DNA from 2 places in the Corynebacterium sp. S7 genome. Region 2 is predicted to be linked to the other one. Evidence: predicted binding sites of a transcription regulator. Region 2 holds the regulator's gene; the other holds the start of a gene.
The links. Region 2 encodes LexA, which represses DNA repair genes until DNA is damaged. Its sites were predicted from a motif close to CGAACANNTGTTCG; they were not measured.

Region 1 (4,905 bases), 240 kb from region 2:
GTGAATTTCGGGGAACGTATAGGGCCCTACTCGGAGCGGCAGATCTGATGTCGGGGAAGTACACCAGAACGGCTCGCGCTCCGAGCAGAGTCCGTACACGCTCTCCTCTGATTGGCGGCTGAATTACAGCAGACCAGAGAGAATGTCGTCCTCGTCAGCTGCAGCGAATGCAGCTTCCGTCTCTTCTTGGTATTTGGCCCAGGACTCGGCATCCCAGATCTCAAGAAAATCCACTGAACCAATGACCACGCATTCCTTTGACAAGTTTGCGTATTCACGGTGCGCCGGAGACAAGGTGATGCGACCGGACCCGTCGGGGGTTTGTTCATCCGCACTCGCTGCGAGGTTACGGATAAACGCACGTGCCTGTGGGTTCGTGCGAGACACAGCCGCAGCTTTTCTAGCTCTTGCTGCAAATGCTTCCCGCGGGTAGACCGCCAAAGAGTGGTCCTGCCCTTTCGCCACCATTAACCCATCCGCTAGTTCCTCACGGAATTTTGCCGGAAGTGTCAATCTGCCTTTGTCGTCGAGCTTCGGCGTGTAGGTACCCAGAAACATCCCGGGCCACCTTCCTTAGCTTGACTACGCCGGTGCGAATCTTCGTTCAACGACCCTTCCTGAACGCTGGATACGCCCCATCAGCTCGTTGCTGTGCCCCACTTTAACCCACTTTCCCCCACCATCGCCACATTACTGCCACACTTTTCAGGCGGCGCATTTATATCTGCAGGTAGAAAAGATATTTCCCAGTGGGGAGATTTCCCACAGCATTCTTCAGAGCGCAGGAAATCAAGTCCCACCAATCACACTAAAGGGCTTTAAACCCTTCTGTTGCGACGGCAAGGGCTTTGGAATGATCGGCGATGACCTGCACTTTTTAGGAAAGGGCAATATTTAGGGAATGAAGGTGGGGCAAAGTGGGGCGTATTTGTGGGGCAAGGTGGAGAGGCACTCATCCAATTTCAGCGACCCCCCAAAAAGGGGGCCGTCCGACACGCCGACACTTCGACACGCCATCGCCGACTTTTCCGGCACAGAAAAAGACACAGAAAAAACCGCACCCCGCTTGAAAGCGGGGTGCGGTTTGAACGGTTGTTAGATTTTAGCCTTCATTGTCCTCAAAGCGACGACGGAAGTTGTCTTCCATACGAGAGCCTACGCCCCCGCCCTGCCCAGGGGCAGATGCCGACTTATTGCGACTGGAACGTGAGGACGATCCTGCTCCCCCTTGAGGGGAACGCAACACCCAGATTCCAGCTCCAAGCATGACAATGAAACCAACCACGCTCAATGCGATAAACCACAGACTTGCCTGAGCGAGTGCTACGCCGACGATGAGTAGAACGAGGCCGAGAACTGAAAGGGCGATTCCCCGAAACATGGTTCTACCGTTTGGAGCACCACCCCCAAAAGAGCTTTGGGCTGATACAGACGCACCGAATTTTGGGTCTTCAGCGAGCAGTGACTGCTCGATTTCCCGGAGCGCACGCTGCTCCTGCTCTGAAAGGGCCACAATTCCTCCCGGCGATAGATGTTAGGTATCCCTTAAAAATGGAACCTCTTACCCTCTTAACGTACAGCGTAACCTGTTTGTTCCCCGCCGTGGAATCGCCTTTAAAAGCCACCCCCAACTGTAGAATTATGCAGCGGAAACCACCTCAGTTTCGCCCAAAGAATCGCCGTAAGAAACCTCCGCAAAAAACTCCGCAGCGAGACTAAAAACTCGCTCCACCACTGCCCGATTCGGCGAGGTAACAATCCCAGATGCTACGCGCCCACGCAGGGCCGAGTACTGCTCAAATTCTGTGGCCCACTTCTGACCGCTCGCACCCGTAAGAGCAAGGCGCTGCCAAGCACTGGAAGGAAGCCGCTTGCGCTTCCGGATAACCGGAGAATCCGCGTTTACCGCACCCGCAACGCGCAGAGCCGCACGATATGCATACTCAAGAGCTAAGTCAAGCTTGCCTTCCTGAAGGTAAGTCTGAGCCGAGTGAAGAAGTGATTCGGCAGAAGACAAGAACGCACCACTCTTACCCACACGGGTAGGCGCTCCAGAGACTGAGCCGGTAGTTGCTGAAATAACGCTGTTCATTACTGCCCCTTACCTTCGTAGTTGTGAGTAATTGCGGATGCCATACCTGATCAATGAATGAGTTAAGACTAAAACCTGTGTTCGACTGCCACACCCCAATTATAGATCATGTGTTCGAAAAAAGCTAGAGGTTTCGCTCTTTTACCAGCGATAATGCCAAGCCCTTACTCACAACGAACAGCTTTCCTCGAATTTCACCCGGTTTATTCGCCCAAAAGGCTCCCACTTCGACAGCGAACGTGGTTCGATAAGGGGTGTGAGTATAACGATCCGCCGCCTAACGGGGCCCGAGTTCTCGGTCCTAGCCCCGGAGCTCGTCGATATCTATATCGAAGCAATGAGGTACTCACCGTCAATTCGCATGCAACGCATCAACGTATGGCGCCGCGAAATCGTCCAACCGGGGTTTACCGCGCTGATTGCCCAATTAGAAGACCAAATCATTGGAGTGGCCTACGGTTTCCTCGGTTCCCCCGACCGCTGGTGGGATAAACAGCTCCGGCGCGGTTTCAAAGAAGCAGGCGGTGCCACCCCAGAGCAGCTCGAGCTGCTGCATAGCTACTTCGAAGTTGCCGAGATTCATGTGACACCTCGCCTGCAGGTGCGCGGAATCGGTCGTCGTCTCCTGACCGAACTCTTGTGGAACGCTCCCGCCTCTTTCGTCGCGCTTTCCACCCCAGAAGTGGAGCAGGAAAACAACCCAGCATTTGGCCTCTACCGCTCTCTCGGTTTCAAGGACGTCTTGCGCAACTTCTATTATCAAGGTGATGAGCGCCCCTTTGCCGTGCTAGGTCGCGCATTGCCATTGGATGCTCGCTAAGCCTCGCTAAGCCTCGCTACGCACAGTCCGGCTGTAATAATGGTTCCAGCCTCAGGTGGGTACTGTAAGAGGGACGACGATTCACCGACCAAGGAGTTTTCGCGTGAGCGCACCGGATAATCAAGCCCCGGATAATCAAGCCAAGGATCTCCGCAAGCTTTCATTGAATGATGTTCCTGAAGCAACCCAGCACGTACTGGAACAATTCTTCGACGAGCAGTCAGAGAAGGTGGCCAGTATTGGGCGTCCGGTTACTGAGGCGGTTAACTACCTCCGAGACTTTGTTCTCAATGGAGGCAAAAGGGTTCGCCCACTCTACGGCTGGGCTGGATTCGTCGGTGCCGGTGGCTTGAAAACTTCCGCCGAAGACCCGCAGGCAGTGCTGCGCGCCGTAAGTTCGCTGGAATTCATCCAGGCCTGTGCGCTGATCCACGATGACATCATCGATTCCTCCGATACCCGGCGCGGTAATCCCACTGTTCATCGCGCAGTTGAGGCAGCTCACCGCGAACAGAAGTGGGCAGGCGACTCTGCGCACTTCGGCGAATCCACAGCAATCCTTGTAGGCGACCTCGCCTTAGTCTGGGCGGAAGATATGTGGCGCTATTCCGGTCTCTCCCACGCTGCGCTTGATCGCACCGCCGAACCGTGGCGCGCCATGCGCACCGAGGTCATCGGTGGCCAGCTCCTCGATATTTCTTTGGAGGCATCCGGCAACGAAAGCCCCGAGCTCGCCAACGCCGTAAATCGCTTCAAAACCGCGGCGTACACTATCGAACGCCCGCTGCACCTTGGTGCCGCACTAGCCGGGGCTTCGCCAGAAGTCATTGAGGCATTCCGTGGTTACGGCACCGATATCGGCATCGCTTTTCAGCTTCGCGACGACCTCCTCGGCGTCTTCGGCGACCCCTCCGTAACAGGTAAGCCTGCTGGCGACGACCTGCGCGAAGGTAAGCGCACGGTGTTGCTCGCTATTGCTTTATCGCGTGCCGACGAGTCCGACCCAGCCGCCGCAGCAACCCTGCGCGCGGGGGTCGGTTCTGAAACTAATGCCGAGAAGATTAGTGAGCTTGCCTCCATCATTGCCTCGACCGGAGCCGTTGACGTTATTGAAGAGCAGATCTCATCCTTGACCGTCTCCGGGCTCAAGCACCTGACAGATGCTGGAATCGAGCCCGAGGTCACCGAAGACCTGCGTCAACTGGCCATCAAAATGACTGAGCGACGCAAATAATGTGGCAGAAAATAGCAAATGTCTCTCCCACAACCTGGGGCGTGATCGGCACTATCATGATCGCCCTTGGCTCCTTTGGCGCCGGTGCCACGCGCAATCGCGGCGGTGTGATTGATGCCCTGGGGCTGAATTTCCTCGCTTTTGGGCATGCCAAGGGAATCCTTGAAGTTGTCCTTTTAATTGGCATCCTGCTGCTCATTCTTGGGTGGCTTCAAGTGGGGCGCCGGGTGATCGTCGATAAGCCTGAAAGCGATATCGAGCGTTTTGCCACCGTGCGCCGGAGCCTGTGGCTGTGGGTGGCGCCGCTGGTCGTGTCCGCCCCGATCCTGTCGCGCGATGTGTACTCGTATCTCATGCAGGGCGCGATGGTGCGCGACGGATTCGATCCGTACACCGAGGGCGCGGCGATCAATCCCGGGCCATACTTGCTCGAGGTCTCGCACGATTGGCGCAACACCACGACTCCGTATGGGCCACTGCATTTGTGGATAGGTGAAGGGGTCACCACCGTCGTCGGCGATAACGTAGCTGCTGGTGTGATCGCTTATAAGCTGATTTCGCTACTGGGTTTTGCAGCGGTTGCGTGGGCAATTCCAAAGATTGCGGAGAAACTAGGCGGCGATCCCGCCTTAGCGCTGTGGATCGGCGTGGCTAACCCGCTGATGATCCTGCACATGGTCGGCGGTATGCACAACGAATCGATCATGGTAGGGCTCGTGTCCGTTGGTATCTTGTGCGCGCTGAATCGCAAGTTTGTGG
Region 2 (15,150 bases):
ACATTGCGCCACCCTTGTGATGTGAAGCGCACCTAACAGGAAAGGACCCTTCTGATGGCTCTCACCCCTGATGCCACGAACGACGTTGATGCCGTAATCAGCTCTGCCGTCACTCGGGCCTACGGCTGGCTCGCCGCCACAGAAAAAGCCGATACGAACGACAGTGCTACCCAACAACTTGCGGCATTGTTGCGTGACCCGCAGGGCGTGAAATTCGCCATGGAGTTCGTTGACCGGGTAATGCGTCCTGAGGATGACGCGGTTTCAGCACAGGCTCTGCGCAAGACGGCCGCAGGAGTGGACACATCGTTTCTTGGAAAGGTCGATGGGCTTCTAGTCGGGGCTGGCGCATTTTTCGGCCCGATCCTGCCCAAGGTTGTCATGCCCCTTGCACGGGCGCGGATGCGCCAGCTGGTCGGCCACTTGGTGCTCGATGCTGACTCCGATGCCTTAAACACTGTGCTTGATCAGGCTGCAGCATCGGGAGAACAGCTCAACCTCAATTTATTGGGCGAGGCGGTGTTAGGTGAAACTGAAGCCCAGGACAGGGCCGCACGTACCCTCAAGCTGATTGAGAATCCCAGGGTTACCTATGTGTCGGTGAAGGCATCGTCGATGGTGGCTCAGCTTAATCCGTGGGATATGGCGGGGTCGGTTCAACGGCTCCTGGAGCGACTCCGCCCGCTCTACCGCGCAGCCGCGAAGCAAGACCCGCAGGTGTTTATCAACCTGGACATGGAAGAATACCACGACCTCCACCTGACCATTGAGCTATTTACGCAGCTGCTCAGCGAACCGGAGTTTCATAATTTGGAGGCGGGCATAGTCTTGCAGGCCTACCTGCCGGACACCTTCGGAGCTTTGAGGCGCCTCGCGGACTTTGCTGTGCGCCGTGTCGCAGAGGGAGGCGCGAAGATCAAGGTCCGGCTGGTCAAGGGTGCCAACCTGTCCATGGAGCGGACGCAAGCGGAGCTCCACGGTTGGGAGCTTGCACCTTATCGCACGAAGGAAGAGGTAGATGCCAACTACTACCGCCTGCTCGATTTCGTCCTCAGCCCCAAGTACGCAGATGCGTTAACCATCGGGGTGGCCACCCACAACCTCTTCACGGCGGCGTTGGCCCTTGAATTGGCGAAGCGTCGCGGGGTACAACACATGGTTGATTCGGAGATGCTGCAGGGCATGTCGCCTGCGCAGCAAGAAGCCGTGCGCAGCGATTTCGGGAAGCAGATCCTCTACACTCCAGTAGTGCATCGCGACGACTTCGACGTGGCCGTCTCCTATCTTGTTCGCCGGTTGGAGGAAAACGCTGCACCGCAGAATTTCCTCCATGCACTCTTTGCCCCGGGCGGTACTGGCCGGCTTGCCGAACAAGAACAGGTGTTCCGGGCTGCCGTAGCTCGGAGGAGGGAGATCTTTTCCGGTGCCCAGCGCACTCAGAATCGTTTGGAAGAATCGCAGCGCCACGCCAAAGCCCTCGAAAGCGAAACCGGCCGGTTCACCAATGAGCCCGATACCGACCCAGCCTTGGCACCTAACCGACAGTGGGCACGCGAGCAGCTAAGCACCATCCCTGATATGAAGGCTGATGAGCTGGTGCGGGAGCCGGCAATCGTCGATAAGCATGTCGCTGAAGCGAGGCTGCGCGGCGCCGACTGGGCCGCGACCCCTGTAAACGTGCGTGCGCAGGTGCTTGAGGCCATTGCCGACGAGTTGGCTGCCGCGCGTGGCCAGTTAGTTGCGGTCATGGCGCATGAGGCGAATAAGACGATCGCGCAATCGGACCCGGAGGTCTCGGAGGCGATCGATTTCGCGGCGTATTACGCCACGACGACCCGCGCGTTGGATTCCTATCAGGCCGAGTTTGTGCCGAATCGGGTCACGGTGGTGGCTCCTCCGTGGAATTTCCCCGTGGCGATCCCGACTGGTGGGATCCTTGCGGCTCTTGGTGCAGGCTCGGCCGTGATTGTGAAGCCTGCCCCGCAGGTAGTGGCATGTGCCGCGATGATTGTTCGCGCCATTCACAAGGCCCTCGATGGCCAGGGGCTGCCACGGGAGTTGGTGCAGCTTGTCCCCACCGATGAAGCGGAGGCGGGCAAGCGGTTGATCTCACACGAAGATGTCGATGCCGTCATCCTCACCGGCGCCTCCGAGACGGGCGCGCTGTTTCGTTCGTGGAATCCGCGTATGAACCTCATGGCGGAGACGTCGGGCAAGAACGCGATTATTATTACGCCTTCGGCGGATCCTGATCTTGCGGTGGCCGATCTCTATCAATCCGCGTTCGGTCACTCGGGCCAGAAGTGTTCGGCGGCCTCCCTAGTCATTTTCGTCGGTGCAGCCGGATCGTCGCAGCGCATCCGCTCACAACTTGTCGATGCCGTATCCACACTGGTCCCCGGCGCGGGAACCGATATCCGCACCACCATGAACGGCCTAATCGAACCCCCGAGCGAGAAACTTCTGCACGGGCTGACTAGGCTCTCCCCCGGAGAAAGCTGGCTGCTTCAGCCACAGGCACTTAACGACGAAAGAACGCTCTGGTCCCCCGGCATCCGCGATGGGGTCAAGCCCGAGAGTTGGTTTCATCTCCACGAATGCTTCGGACCTGTGCTGGGCATCATGCACGCCACCACCCTGGAGGAGGCCGTGCAATGGCAGAACTCGACGGAATTCGGGCTGACCGGGGGGATACATTCGCTTGACGACGACGAGATCCGCTATTGGTTGGAGCATGTGGACGTGGGCAATGCTTACGTCAACCGGGGGATCACTGGGGCGATTGTGCAGCGCCAACCTTTTGGCGGGTGGAAGAAGTCGGTGATTGGCCCCGGCGCGAAGGCAGGCGGACCCAATTATGTTGCGCAGATGGGTCGGTGGACAGACTCCACCGCGAAGAAAATGGATGATCCTGGCTCAAGCGTTACCCCACGTGTGACCCAGCTACTACGGAAACTCACCGGGAGCCTTGATGCGGAGTCGTCGGCGTGGCTGTGGCGCGCAGCCGCACTTGATCAAGCAGCGTGGGATACCGAGTTTGGTCGCAGCCATGACCGCACCGGTTTGGAGACCGAGGCCAACATTTTCCGCTACCGCCCCATGCTTGTGCCACTGAAAATCCACGTAGGCAAGCACTACTTAGCCAGAGAGGTTCTGCGCCAGGTGATCGCCACCGAGGTGACTGGCGCCCCTGTGGAGTTCAGCGCGGAACCAGAAGTGCTAGACAAGGTGCGAGTGTTAGTTGCGCCTGCAGACATCGAGGTTTCTGCTCGGTGCACGATCAGAGAATCCGACAGGGTCCGTGCGATAGGCCTTATGCCTGACTCCTTGTATCAGGCCGTAGCGGATGTCAATGGCGTGGTGTTGGACCAACCCGTTGTTGCAGAGGGGCGCCGCGAGCTCCTGCCCTATCTATTGGAGCAATCGGTCAGCGTGACCATGCACCGCTTCGGAATCGTGCGCGACGTGGCTGGACTAAGAAGCGCGAAACAGGATACTTAGAGTCGCTCGAAGATCAGCGAGGTATTGGTGGAGGCCACCTCGGTGCGCGTACTGATCACATCGGAGACGAAATCACGCAAAGCGGCCGAGTTACTTACAGCCACGTGGGCAACAAAGTCACTGCCACCCGAGACGAAATACACCTGTTGGATCTCTGGCAAAGCCCGCAAGAATACGGCGAACTCGCGTAGTGCGCTGCGAGCGCCTTGGTGCAGGCGGATCTGCACCAGGGCTTCGGTGTTCAAACCGAGGGCGGCAGCATCGATCTCGGCGCTAAACGAGGTGATCACGCGGTCGTCGATAAGCGAGCGAAGCCTGCGGTGCGCTGTTGATTCGCTGACATTGACCCGGGTGGCGATCTCTGCGATCGGTATCCTGGCGTTGTCGCGCACGGCTTGGAGAATGCCACGGTCAACCTGATCCAATGGGCGATTCATGCACCCTCCTTCTCCCCTGTGGTGGATTATTGCATCTCATCCTATTCGGTGGGAGATTCAGCCAATCCTCTGGTCTAGGTCTTAACAAATGTCTGGCCAAAGGTACATAGTAGTAGGAACATATCTTTGTGAGGAGGAACACATGTCGAAGGCAATTGTGGTGGGTGCGGGCATGACGGGGCTTGCAACGGCCTGGTACTTGCAGGAATACGGCTACGAAGTCGAGGTGCTCGATCGTGTTGGTGTTGCAGGTGGAGCCTCGTGGGGCAATGCGGGCTGGCTCGCGCCGGGCAAGACTATCCCCCTTTCGAACGCGGGACTGTGGCGCTACGGCCCGACCGCACTTTTCGATAAGAACGCAGCCCTGAGCGTGCCTGCGCGCATTGACCCGAAGTTGTGGGCTTTCGTGGCGCAATTTATGGCGCGCGCTAACAATCGGTCATGGAATAAGACGATGGCGGCGCTTACTCCCGCTGACAAGGCGTCGCTGGCTGCTTTCGACGAGTTGATCGACGGTGGCGTGGATGCAATTACCCACGAAGGCCCGTTTATCGTGGGCTTTGAGAAGGAATCGGAAACGCAGGGTTTTCTCGACGAGGTCGCCGGCGCGCAACGCCACGGCCAAGACATTCCTTTCGAGGAAATCACCAATGAGCAGGCCCTCGAGTACGCCCCGATGCTCTCCGACAAGGTCCAAGCCTTGTTCAAGATGGGAGGCCAGCGCTATATCGAACCCATGGTGTTCTGCAAAGCACTCGCGGAGTCGGTTCAGGCACGTGGCGGCACAATCACCGGAGGCGTCGAAGTCACCGAGGTCCATTCCACACATACCCCAGCCGTCAAGCTTTCCACGGGTGAATGGCAGCAAGCCGATGCGGTGGTTTTAGCAACTGGTGCGTGGCTGCCATCGCTTGCGCGAGAGCTCGGGGTGCGCACGCTGGTGCAAGCCGGTCGTGGCTACTCATTTACTGTGGCAACCGAACAGGAAGCCAAGCACGCTGTGTACCTGCCTGCGACGCGGGTGGCATGTTCCCCGGCCCCTTCGCGCAGCAGGTTCCAGATCGCTGGCACGATGGAGTTCCGGGGGCCTGACGAAGCCTTCCAGCCGGCGCGCATCGATTCGATTATCGCGGCGACGAAGCCAATGTTCCAAGGCATCGATTGGTCCGACACCGAGGACGAATGGGTAGGTTCACGGCCAGTTACTCCTGACGGCCTGCCACTTGTTGGCCACACCCAAGTCCCGAATGTCTACACCTGTGGTGGGCACGGAATGTGGGGCATTATCCTCGGTCCGATCTCGGGAAAGATGTTGGCAAAAGAGATCGCCACCGGCGAAATCGATCCCATCATCCAGCCTTTTGACCCGCTGCGGTGACGCTCTCAACATAACCATAGGTAGAGGCCGACACGCACAAAATCTTCATTTAGGTGAGAAGTCAACAATTACGTGACTCTCGATAGCACAACCTAAGTCTTGTGAGTTAAAGTCATAAGTATGAACAATAAAGAGTATCGGCCGACACTTGCGCAATTGCGTACTTTCGTCACCATCGCTGAGAACAAGCACTTCGGAACAGCGGCAAATAAGCTGTCCATTTCCCAGCCGTCTCTTTCGCAGGCCCTCGTCGCATTGGAAACCGGGCTCGACGTCCAACTTATTGAGCGTTCGACCCGCAAGGTGATCGTCACACCGATCGGCGAGGAACTACTCCCTTACGCGAAGGCTACCCTCGAGGCTGCGGATGCATTCCTCGCGCGCTCTCGGGGGGCACACGGTCTGCTGACCGGCCCGCTGACTCTTGGCATCATTCCGACTTTGGCACCGTATATTTTGCCTCAGCTATTGCAAAAGCTGCAGGACGGCTACCCAGATTTAGAGCCGAAGATCGTCGAAGAGCAGACCCGGCACCTGCTCAACCAACTCCGCGACGGGCAAATCGATGTAGCTATTATGGCCTTGCCTTCCGAGACCGCTGGCATGATCGAGCAGCCACTTTTCGATGAGCCGTTTACATTGGTCGTGCCCGAGAACCACCCACGGGCAGGCCAACAAGATCTCAAGCTTGATGTGCTCGAAGAGCTCGACTTACTGCTTCTCGACGATGGCCATTGCCTCCGCGACCAGGTCATCGATTTATGCCGGTCTGCCAGCATTAACCCCTCAGAGGTAGGCGACTCTGTAACCCGCGCCTCTTCGCTGACTACGATTCTGCAGTTGGTCGTGGCAGGGCTCGGCAGCACGCTGGTCCCTCAGTCCGCGCTTGCTACAGAATGCCGTCGCCCAGGCCTTGCTCTGGCTAACTTCGATGAATCAGTTACTGCGCAGCGCACGATTGGCCTGGTGTACCGCTCCTCGTCGTCACGCGCTGAAGAGTACAAAGCCCTAGGCGAGCTGATCGTCCAAGCCTATGAAGAAGCTGTCGAAGCCAGCCACGAATTGATCAACGCCTAAGTATTGGCAGGCCTACAGGAACCCGTTGTAATTCGGATTCTGCGGGCCCTGGTTGGGATTGCCATCACGCTCAGAGTCCCACGGGATCGGGCCGCCGGCTGCCTGACGATACATGTGCGCGTCAATCAAGATCAGCGCAGGCAAAACGATGATCGCACCCACACCGAAGGTGAGCACAATGACCGTCATCGCGAGCACACCGGCAACGATGTTGAATCCCAAAAGCCGCAAATAATTACGTCGACCAGCTTCATAAGCAAACACAAAGGTTTGGCCGATGGAAGTTGCACGTCGCTCGACGATGAAATGCACTGCGTACGCCAACAGCGGGCGAACGAGTACGCCCGCCACACCAGCAATAAATACGCCCAGAATTGCACGCCCGGTGATATCGGCCGGATTCGCAATAGGCGTGTTGCTAAAGCCCATCAGTGCAAGCGCTTGGTCCCCGCCGATCAACAGCGCGAGACCTCCTGTGATCACCAGCAACAGAAGCGATGACAGCACCGAAGTAGCCAGAGCCGGCCACACATTGACGTCAGTAATCAGATCCCGGTAGGAAATTTTGCGCTTATCAACTTGCCAGATGGCACCGCGCAGCAGGAAGATCGACAGCGCCACACCCAGCAAGCCGATGACAATATCAAAAATCACCGGGGTCTGAGCGGTCCCATTACCGGTGAGCGCCATTCCCAGTGGCATGACTACGAGGAGGATCACCCCCGTGATCACCGTCCCGAGAATCCACACCACCGCATTTGAGAATAACGTTGGGAAAGCCCAGGCAACAGCACGGAACACGTCGATCATACCGTTGGTATTCACCATTGCTTGCTGGTCTTGCGGGTTGTGCTGGCCTCCCGGCCCCGTGCCGTAACTGTAATAATCCGACTGACCGTAACGCTCCCACTGGTACTGGTTCGCCTCCGCATCATCGTCGGGGTTGTACGGGTACCCGTTGTTCGGCGGGTTAGTCATAATACTGGCCTTTCAAAAGATTCCTTGTCACCTAACCAGTCTACGTGCTGCAGGACTACACCTAGAGCCTTACTGCGACTAGACTTCACTACCAGCCATGACTACTATTTCTCCCTCCCGCGAGGAACTTTACTCGCGCCTTAATACGCTCTCGCTTGTCGACGAACGCAGGTTTGCCCGCAGGCTTCGCAAAGCTCGCACGCCCGAGGCCTTAAGCGCGATCTCCCGAGATATGGACAAGGCGGCCGCCTCCGTCGAAGCGATCAATGCCGCAGTCCCGGTAATCACTTACCCGGAACAGCTACCTGTCTCAGCGCGCCGCGACGACATCATGTCGGTGATCCGCGACAACCAGGTTGTGATTATTGCTGGCGAAACCGGCTCCGGTAAGACCACCCAGATCCCCAAGATGCTGCTGGATCTCGGGCGGGGCAGGCGCGGGCTGATTGGGCACACGCAGCCTCGTCGATTAGCGGCGCGTACAGTTGCCGAACGCATCGCTGACGAGCTCGGACAGGACATCGGTGAAACCGTCGGTTATGCCATCCGCTTCGATGATCGTGTCTCACCAACCACCGCTGTGAAATTGATGACTGACGGTATCTTGCTCGCAGAAATGCAGCGCGACCGATTCCTCAATGCCTACGACACAATCATTATCGACGAGGCCCACGAGCGCTCCCTCAACATCGATTTCATTTTGGGGTATCTGAAGCAACTCTTGCCCAAGCGCAAAGACCTAAAGGTGATCATCACCTCAGCGACGATTGATCCGGAGAGTTTCGCGCAACACTTTGCTGATGAAACTGGCAAGCCTGCCCCCATCATTGAGGTGTCGGGGCGTACTTACCCTGTGGAAATTCGCTACCGTCCGCTGGAACAGGTTGTCGGCGACCGTGTCGTTGATATTGATATGCACGAAGGCCTCATCGCCGCGATCGAAGAGCTCATGGGCGAAGGACCCGGGGATATTCTCTGCTTCTTCCCAGGTGAGCGCGATATCCGTGACGCAATGGAAGCCATCGATGCCAAGCATTGGCGAGGCGTGGAAGTAACCCCACTGTTTGGTCGTCTTTCCAACCAGGAACAGCACCGCGTGTTTTCGCCTCACTCTGGTCGCAGGATCGTCTTATCGACGAATATTGCCGAAACCTCGTTGACTGTGCCTGGGATTCATTATGTGATTGATACTGGTACCGCTCGTATTTCGCGCTACTCTACACGAACAAAAGTGCAGCGCCTGCCCATTGAAGAGATCTCTCAGGCTTCCGCAAATCAGCGCTCGGGTCGCTGTGGCCGCGTTACCGACGGTATTGCGATCCGCTTGTACTCAGAGGACAATTTTAATTCGCGGCCGGGCTTCACCGACCCGGAAATCCTGCGCACGAACCTGGCCAGCGTCATCTTGCAGATGATCTCCCTTCGCCTGGGTGCCATCGAGGATTTCCCCTTTATCCAGCCACCCGAGCACAAAGCCATCCGCGATGGCTTGGTACTGCTCAATGAGCTTGGCGCATTGCAAGAAACCGACGAGCCACAGCTGACACCCATCGGCCGCGACTTAGCCCGCATCCCGGTAGATCCACGCATGGCCCGCATGCTTGTCGAGGCTGATAAGCTCGGCGTGCTCGATGATGTCACCGTCATTGTGTCTGCGATGACCATCCAAGATGTGCGGGAACGACCACTGGAGTTTCAAGCCCAGGCGGATCAGGCCCATGCGCGCTTTAAAGACTCGACCTCCGATTTCCTTTCCAGCTTGAAACTCTGGAATTACATTAACGAATCCCGCGACGAACTCACCGGAAATGCTTTCCGGAAGCGAATGAAGAAGGAATATCTGCATTACATGCGGATTCGCGAGTGGTATGACCTGGTCCGCCAACTTCGCGATGTTGAGAAGCAACTCGGCTGGTCGCGCGCCGAAAACGTGGTGAGCAAACGCGATGACGACGCGATCCATCAGTCGCTGCTGTCTGGCCTGCTATCTAATATCGGTGCGCGCGATGGTAACTCTAAGGAGTTCCACGGTGCCCGTGGTACAAAGTTCATGATCTTCCCGGGTTCTGCGCTAGCCAAGAAACCACCAGAGTTCATCATGGCTGGCGAACTTGTTGAGACCTCACGGCTATGGGCACGCGACGTTGCCAAGATTCAACCAGCATGGGTGGAAACACTCGCAGCGAAGCTGCTGAAGCATTCCTACTCGGAGCCACTGTGGTCCAGGAAGCGCGCTTCGGCGATGGTCCATGAAAAGTCGATGCTCTACGGCGTCACAATCGTGGCCGATCGACTCGTCCCCTACCACCGCGTAGACAAGGCCGCTGCCCGCGAAATGTTTATTCGGCACGCGCTCATTGGCGGAGAATGGGACACCCATCATAAGTTCTTGCGGCATAACCAGGAGCTTCTTCGCGAGGCCGCCGCGGTAGAGGACAAAGTACGCCGTCGCGGGCTCGTCGTCGACGAGGAAACGCTCTTTGAGTTCTACGATGCGAAACTTCCTGAGTCTGCCACCACTGGACGTCATTTTGATTCTTGGTGGAAGAAGAAGCGCCAAGAAGATCCCACTTTTCTGGACTTCAATCCAGAGGCACTTATCGATAATGCACACAGCGCCGACGCAGTCACAGACTTTCCCGATAAGTGGCACCAAGGCTCGGTCACCTACGACTTGCAGTACAAATTTGAGCCCGGTGATCCTTTCGATGGTGTGACCGTTCTTGTCCCAATTCCCCTGCTGGAAAATGTCGACGAAGAAGAATTCCACTGGCTGGTACCGGGCCTGCGCCTTGAACTTGTCACCGAGCTCATTCGCACGCTGCCGAAGGCTCTGCGCAAAACTGTCGTACCCGCCCCAGATTTCGCCGAACGTGCCACACCGAAGTTAATCCCTTACGAAGGCCGGATTACTGATCAGCTGGCGGAGGTGTTGCGCTCTATGGGTGGATCCGGAATTAATGGTTCGGACTTCCGCATTGATGCGCTACCTCCTCACCTGAAGGTGACCTACGCTGCAATCGACCGACGCGGAAACATCGTCGACCACGATAAAAACCTCACAGAGCTGAAACGACGCCGCTCCGGTCAGATTAAGTCATCCATGTCCAAGGCTGGACGCAAGGCTGAAACCAAAGCCGTCGAGGAATGGACCTCCGATACTCTCGGCACCGTTCCTGAAATCGTCTCCACCAAGGTTGACGGGAATACAGTCGATGCATACCCCGCGCTTGAGGCGACCCCAGACGGCGTAAAAATTACGGTACACCCGACCAAGGCTGCCGCAGATGCGTCGATGATGACCGCGACACTGACTCTCCTTCTGAGGAATATTCAGGTCCCGACTGCCCCCATGACCAAGGGTCTTCCTTTGCGCCAACGCGTCGCAGTAGATAACTACCCGCATGGTGGCGCTGATGGGTTAGTTGAGGATGCCCGTGTTGCTTCGATCCGCGATCTCATGCTGGAACACGGTGGGCCGGTCCGAGAACCGGAAGAATTCGACGCATTGCTGAACAAGGTTAAGCCAGAGGTTGCGGGAAGGGTTCGTCGCGCTGTCGTATCTATCGCTCCTGGCTTAGTGGAATACGCACAGGTGGCAGACGAACTAGCCAAGTGGGAAGGTCCCGCCATTGACGATATGCGCGCTCAGCTGGAGTTCTTGTTGCCCAAAAATGCCATCACCGTGCACGGTATACAGCATCTCCAGCACTTACCGCGCTATTGTGCTGCAATGAAGATCCGCCTTGATGAAATGACAATTGACCCCGACAAGGATGCCGACCGCCAAGAAGTAGTGACGAATACGAAAAACTACCTAAAAGCAAAGCTCAACCGACTTCCTGCTGGCAGGGAAAAATCACGCGAAGTCAAAGAAATCATGTGGCAAATCGAAGAACTTCGAGTCAGCCTTTTCGCACAGCGGCTAGGAACTCCGAAGCCAGTATCGGAGCGCCGGATTCAAAAGATGGTGGACAAGCTCACATAAGTGGTGCCCGGCCGCTAGTCTGAGCCCTAATTCAAGTCACGATCACGGCGACGCATCAGCCGGATCTCTGACTCAAAGTCGTCGGCGCTCTCGAAGGATTTGTAAACAGAGGCAAAACGAAGGTAGGCAACCTCGTCCAGTGCACGAAGTGGCTCGAGAATGGCAAGGCCAATTTCATTGGCATGGATTTGGGAGCTGCCCTGGCTACGCACGGTTTCTTCGACTTCTTGTGCGAGGCGTTTGAGTGCGTCATCGGATACATCACGGCCCTGGCAAGCTCGGCGTACACCGGTAATAAGCTTGTCCCGATCAAATGGCTCGGATAAACCATTGCGTTTCACGACAGTCAGCACGGCTTTTTCTACAGTAGTAAAACGACCGTGACACGAGGCGCACTCCCGCCGACGGCGAATCGCTGTACCTGAATCAATGATGCGGGAATCAATCACTCGGGAAGAGTCATTGTGGCAGAAAGGGCAATGCACGTAGGAAGCCATCCAGTTCTATCAGCGAGCGAAACTTTCAAGACAAGATGGTATTCTACTCGCCTGTCAACTCTGGCCTAAGGGCGAAGTAGTTAGCGGGCAGTAGAGGAAATCTCAGCAACATAATCTACGGGAGTTGCTGGTTGTGGAGTTGCTGGCTCGAACGCTCCACCGATGGCAGCGCTGACAATAAAGCTCATGCCCATCAACGTTCCTGCCAATAGGATTCCGCCCCGCTCGCGTCGACTTTCGATACGTTGAGCACGCCCCGCCACAGGCGATACAGCGGTGCCAAAATTCCGCCTAGGTGTTCGACGCTTTGCCGAAAGAGTTCGAACAGTTGATGAATTCCGAGCAGCTTCATTCAGCTCTCCCGGCAAGCCAAGATCCCACGTAGAAGCAGAAGGAACAACTTGAGCATAGGAACGGTTTGCTGGATTACGGGGTGCTACCTTGCCATTTAGTACAGTCATCGTCTCTCCTCCATTGAATTAACTTGATAATAAACACCATGATCGACGCATTCGAACACCAAACTCGATTACTTGTTCGATAGTTCGTATGTTCGATTTATATCATGGTGGGAAAATTTTGTCCACGCTTCAGAAGAATGTGTCGAACAAACTTGCAGTTTCGTGATAGACATAGAGGGGAGAAGTTTAATTTTGAGGATTCGAGACGAGGTTCGCCACACACGCGGACAGCTTTAGTTACTAGGAGTAGACATGCCCGCAAAAAAGTCCGACGACAAGAAGCCAAACCAGGCCACTCTTTCCGCCCGCCAAAAGCGAATCCTTGAGGTGATCCAAGACGCCGTTGTACTTCGCGGCTATGCGCCCAGCATCCGAGAGATCGGTGACGCAGCTGGCCTTCAGTCCACTTCCTCTGTGGCCTACCAGCTCAAAGAGCTGGAGAAGAAGGGCTTCCTCAGGCGTGACCCGAATAAGCCCCGTGCCGTTGATTTACGCCACCTGCCTTCAACACCGCTGAAGAAGCGGGAAAAGCCTGCACAAGAAGCACCCCCAGAGTCAGTGCAAACCAATTACATTCCGGTCGTGGGCCAGATTGCGGCAGGCAACCCAATCTTGGCGGAACAACATGTCGAGGAGTACTACCCCATGCCCGCCGACGTAGTCGGCGATGGCGAGCTCTACATGCTGCAAGTCGTCGGCGAATCCATGCGCGAAGCCGGCATCCTCGACGGTGATTGGGTGGTTGTCCGCGCGCAGCCTGTTGCCGAAGAAGGCGAATTTGTTGCCGCATTGCTCGACGGTGAAGCTACCGTAAAGGAATTCCACAAGGATTCCACGGGGGTGTGGCTCCTTCCTCATAACCCCGCATTTGCGCCAATTCCGGGCGATGAAGCAGAAATCATGGGCAAGGTTGTCTCCGTCATGCGCAGTCTCTAGCCCCGCCCTCCCCAGCATCCCAGCTACTTTGCCCCGCCAGACTTTCCGTCTTCGGTGGGGCTTTCAACATTTTTCACACCCTCGCGGGGGGATTCGGACAGATTCCCAAACACTCGGAAATGAATCTTTGGAAGAATAGAGGTTTAACGGTTCCCTAGAGCGAGAAGGCCAACCATGTATGCAGAGGAACGTCGTCGTCAAATTGCTTCGTTGACCGCAGTCGAAGGTCGCGTCAACGTCACCGAACTCTCTCAGAAGTTTGACGTCACAGCAGAGACCATTCGACGAGATCTTGCGGTACTCGACCGAGAGGGCGTCGTTCATCGTGTCCATGGTGGCGCAGTGGCGAGCCAATCGTTTCTGACCACTGAATTCCCACTGGACACCCGTTTCAGAACTTCCCCATCAGCAAAATCAGCAATTGCCCGGGCCGCGCTGGATTACTTGCCGCCTTCAGGTGGCAGCATCTTCCTCGATGCGGGAACAACCATCAACGGCCTTGCTGATCTTCTCGCCGAAAATCCCCAATCACATGAATGGTCCATCGTGACCAATTCGCTACCGATCGCTCTCGAGCTTTCCGGTGCAGGTTTAAACAACGTCCAACTTCTTGGAGGTAGTGTGCGCGCCATTACTCAGGCAGTTGTTGGCGATACTGCGCTTCGTAGCTTGGCGCTGATGCGGGCCGACGTGGCCTTCATCGGCACAAACGCACTGACCATCGACCATGGCCTGTCTACGGCTGATGCCCAAGAAGCCGCAGTGAAATCCTCCATGGTCACTAACGCACGAAACGTCGTAGTACTGTGTGACTCCACGAAACTCGGAAATGACTATCTAGTCAGCTTCGCTTCCCTTGACCAGATTGACGTTGTCATCACGGACACCGACGCGCCTGAAACTTTTGCTTCCGAACTTCGCGAGCGTGGGATCGAAGTAGTCCTCGCCTCCTAGAGGAAAATCCCGCCGATTTCTATTGGTTCCTGAGTGTCCGGGAAAGATTTTGGACACAATTCCCACAAACCCTTGGCAAAGCGGACACAATCGGGCATACTTAGTGTGTCCACATTGTGGCGCAAACCACTTGTCCCATCAATATCTCCGGATATCACTCCGCTAATGAGGTGCACCGTGATTCTTACATTCACTCCCAACCCGAGCATCGATGCCACCCTGGGTCTTGACGAACAATTGACGCGCGGTGCTGTCTTGCGGCCGACAAAAACCCAGCGTAGCGCAGGCGGAAAAGGCATCAACGTTGCTCACGCGCTCTACCTCTCTGACACGGAAACACTGGCATTTTTCCCGGCGGCAAAGAACGATCCCTTCATTGCACTAGTCACATCAATTGGAATGCACTTCGAAGCTTTACCGATAGATGGCAATGTCCGAACAAACACAGCCATCACTGAACCGGACGGAACCACAACTAAACTCAACGAACCCGGCGCCACACTCTCCAGTGAAAATATCCTGGCGATTGAGAAGCGTCTTGCAAGTCTGAGCCACGATGCCGACATTGTCGTCCTAGCAGGTTCATTGCCACCAGGGGCTCCTAAAGACTGGTACGCCACTCTCGTTGAACTTATCCATCGTGAATCCCCAGGTACTCAGATTGCAGTAGATACTTCGGATCAACCACTTCAAGAACTCGGGAGTAGATTCCCCGGCTCGGCCCCCACGATAATCAAGCCGAATGGCCTTGAACTCGGTCAGCTCACCGGTCACGATGGCTTGGGTATAGAAAAGTCCGCAAAAGAAGGCGACTTCGCCCCAGCACTCAGCGCCGCAGAACCTCTCTTAGACCAAGGCGTCCAAGAAATTGTGCTCACCCTCGGCGGGGCCGGCGCTCTCCTAATTACTGCTGAAGGAGCCTGGGCCGCAACTCCTCCACCGA

Region 1: the regulator LexA is predicted to act here: its motif matches at 2,196-2,209, upstream of ACXZ66_RS09510 (SAV_6107 family HEPN domain-containing protein).

Annotation. Positions count from the first base shown of each region.
Region 1 covers NZ_CM136760.1:1,996,379-2,001,283, forward strand. Annotated here, with positions in the region: gene mraZ (division/cell wall cluster transcriptional repressor MraZ) at 124-558, opposite strand; gene ACXZ66_RS09505 (DUF3040 domain-containing protein) at 1,103-1,513, opposite strand; gene ACXZ66_RS09510 (SAV_6107 family HEPN domain-containing protein) at 1,640-2,092, opposite strand; gene ACXZ66_RS09515 (N-acetyltransferase family protein) at 2,349-2,912, shown strand; gene ACXZ66_RS09520 (polyprenyl synthetase family protein) at 3,016-4,146, shown strand; gene ACXZ66_RS09525 (alpha-(1->6)-mannopyranosyltransferase A) at 4,146-4,905, shown strand, end outside.
Region 2 covers NZ_CM136760.1:1,750,172-1,765,321, forward strand. Annotated here, with positions in the region: gene ACXZ66_RS08415 (proline dehydrogenase family protein) at 55-3,501, shown strand; gene ACXZ66_RS08420 (Lrp/AsnC family transcriptional regulator) at 3,498-3,938, opposite strand; gene ACXZ66_RS08425 (NAD(P)/FAD-dependent oxidoreductase) at 4,081-5,316, shown strand; gene ACXZ66_RS08430 (hydrogen peroxide-inducible genes activator) at 5,437-6,393, shown strand; gene ACXZ66_RS08435 (hypothetical protein) at 6,406-7,371, opposite strand; gene hrpA (ATP-dependent RNA helicase HrpA) at 7,469-11,359, shown strand; gene nrdR (transcriptional regulator NrdR) at 11,386-11,844, opposite strand; gene ACXZ66_RS08450 (hypothetical protein) at 11,937-12,317, opposite strand; gene lexA (transcriptional repressor LexA) at 12,570-13,253, shown strand; gene ACXZ66_RS08460 (DeoR/GlpR family DNA-binding transcription regulator) at 13,428-14,207, shown strand; gene ACXZ66_RS08465 (1-phosphofructokinase family hexose kinase) at 14,385-15,150, shown strand, end outside.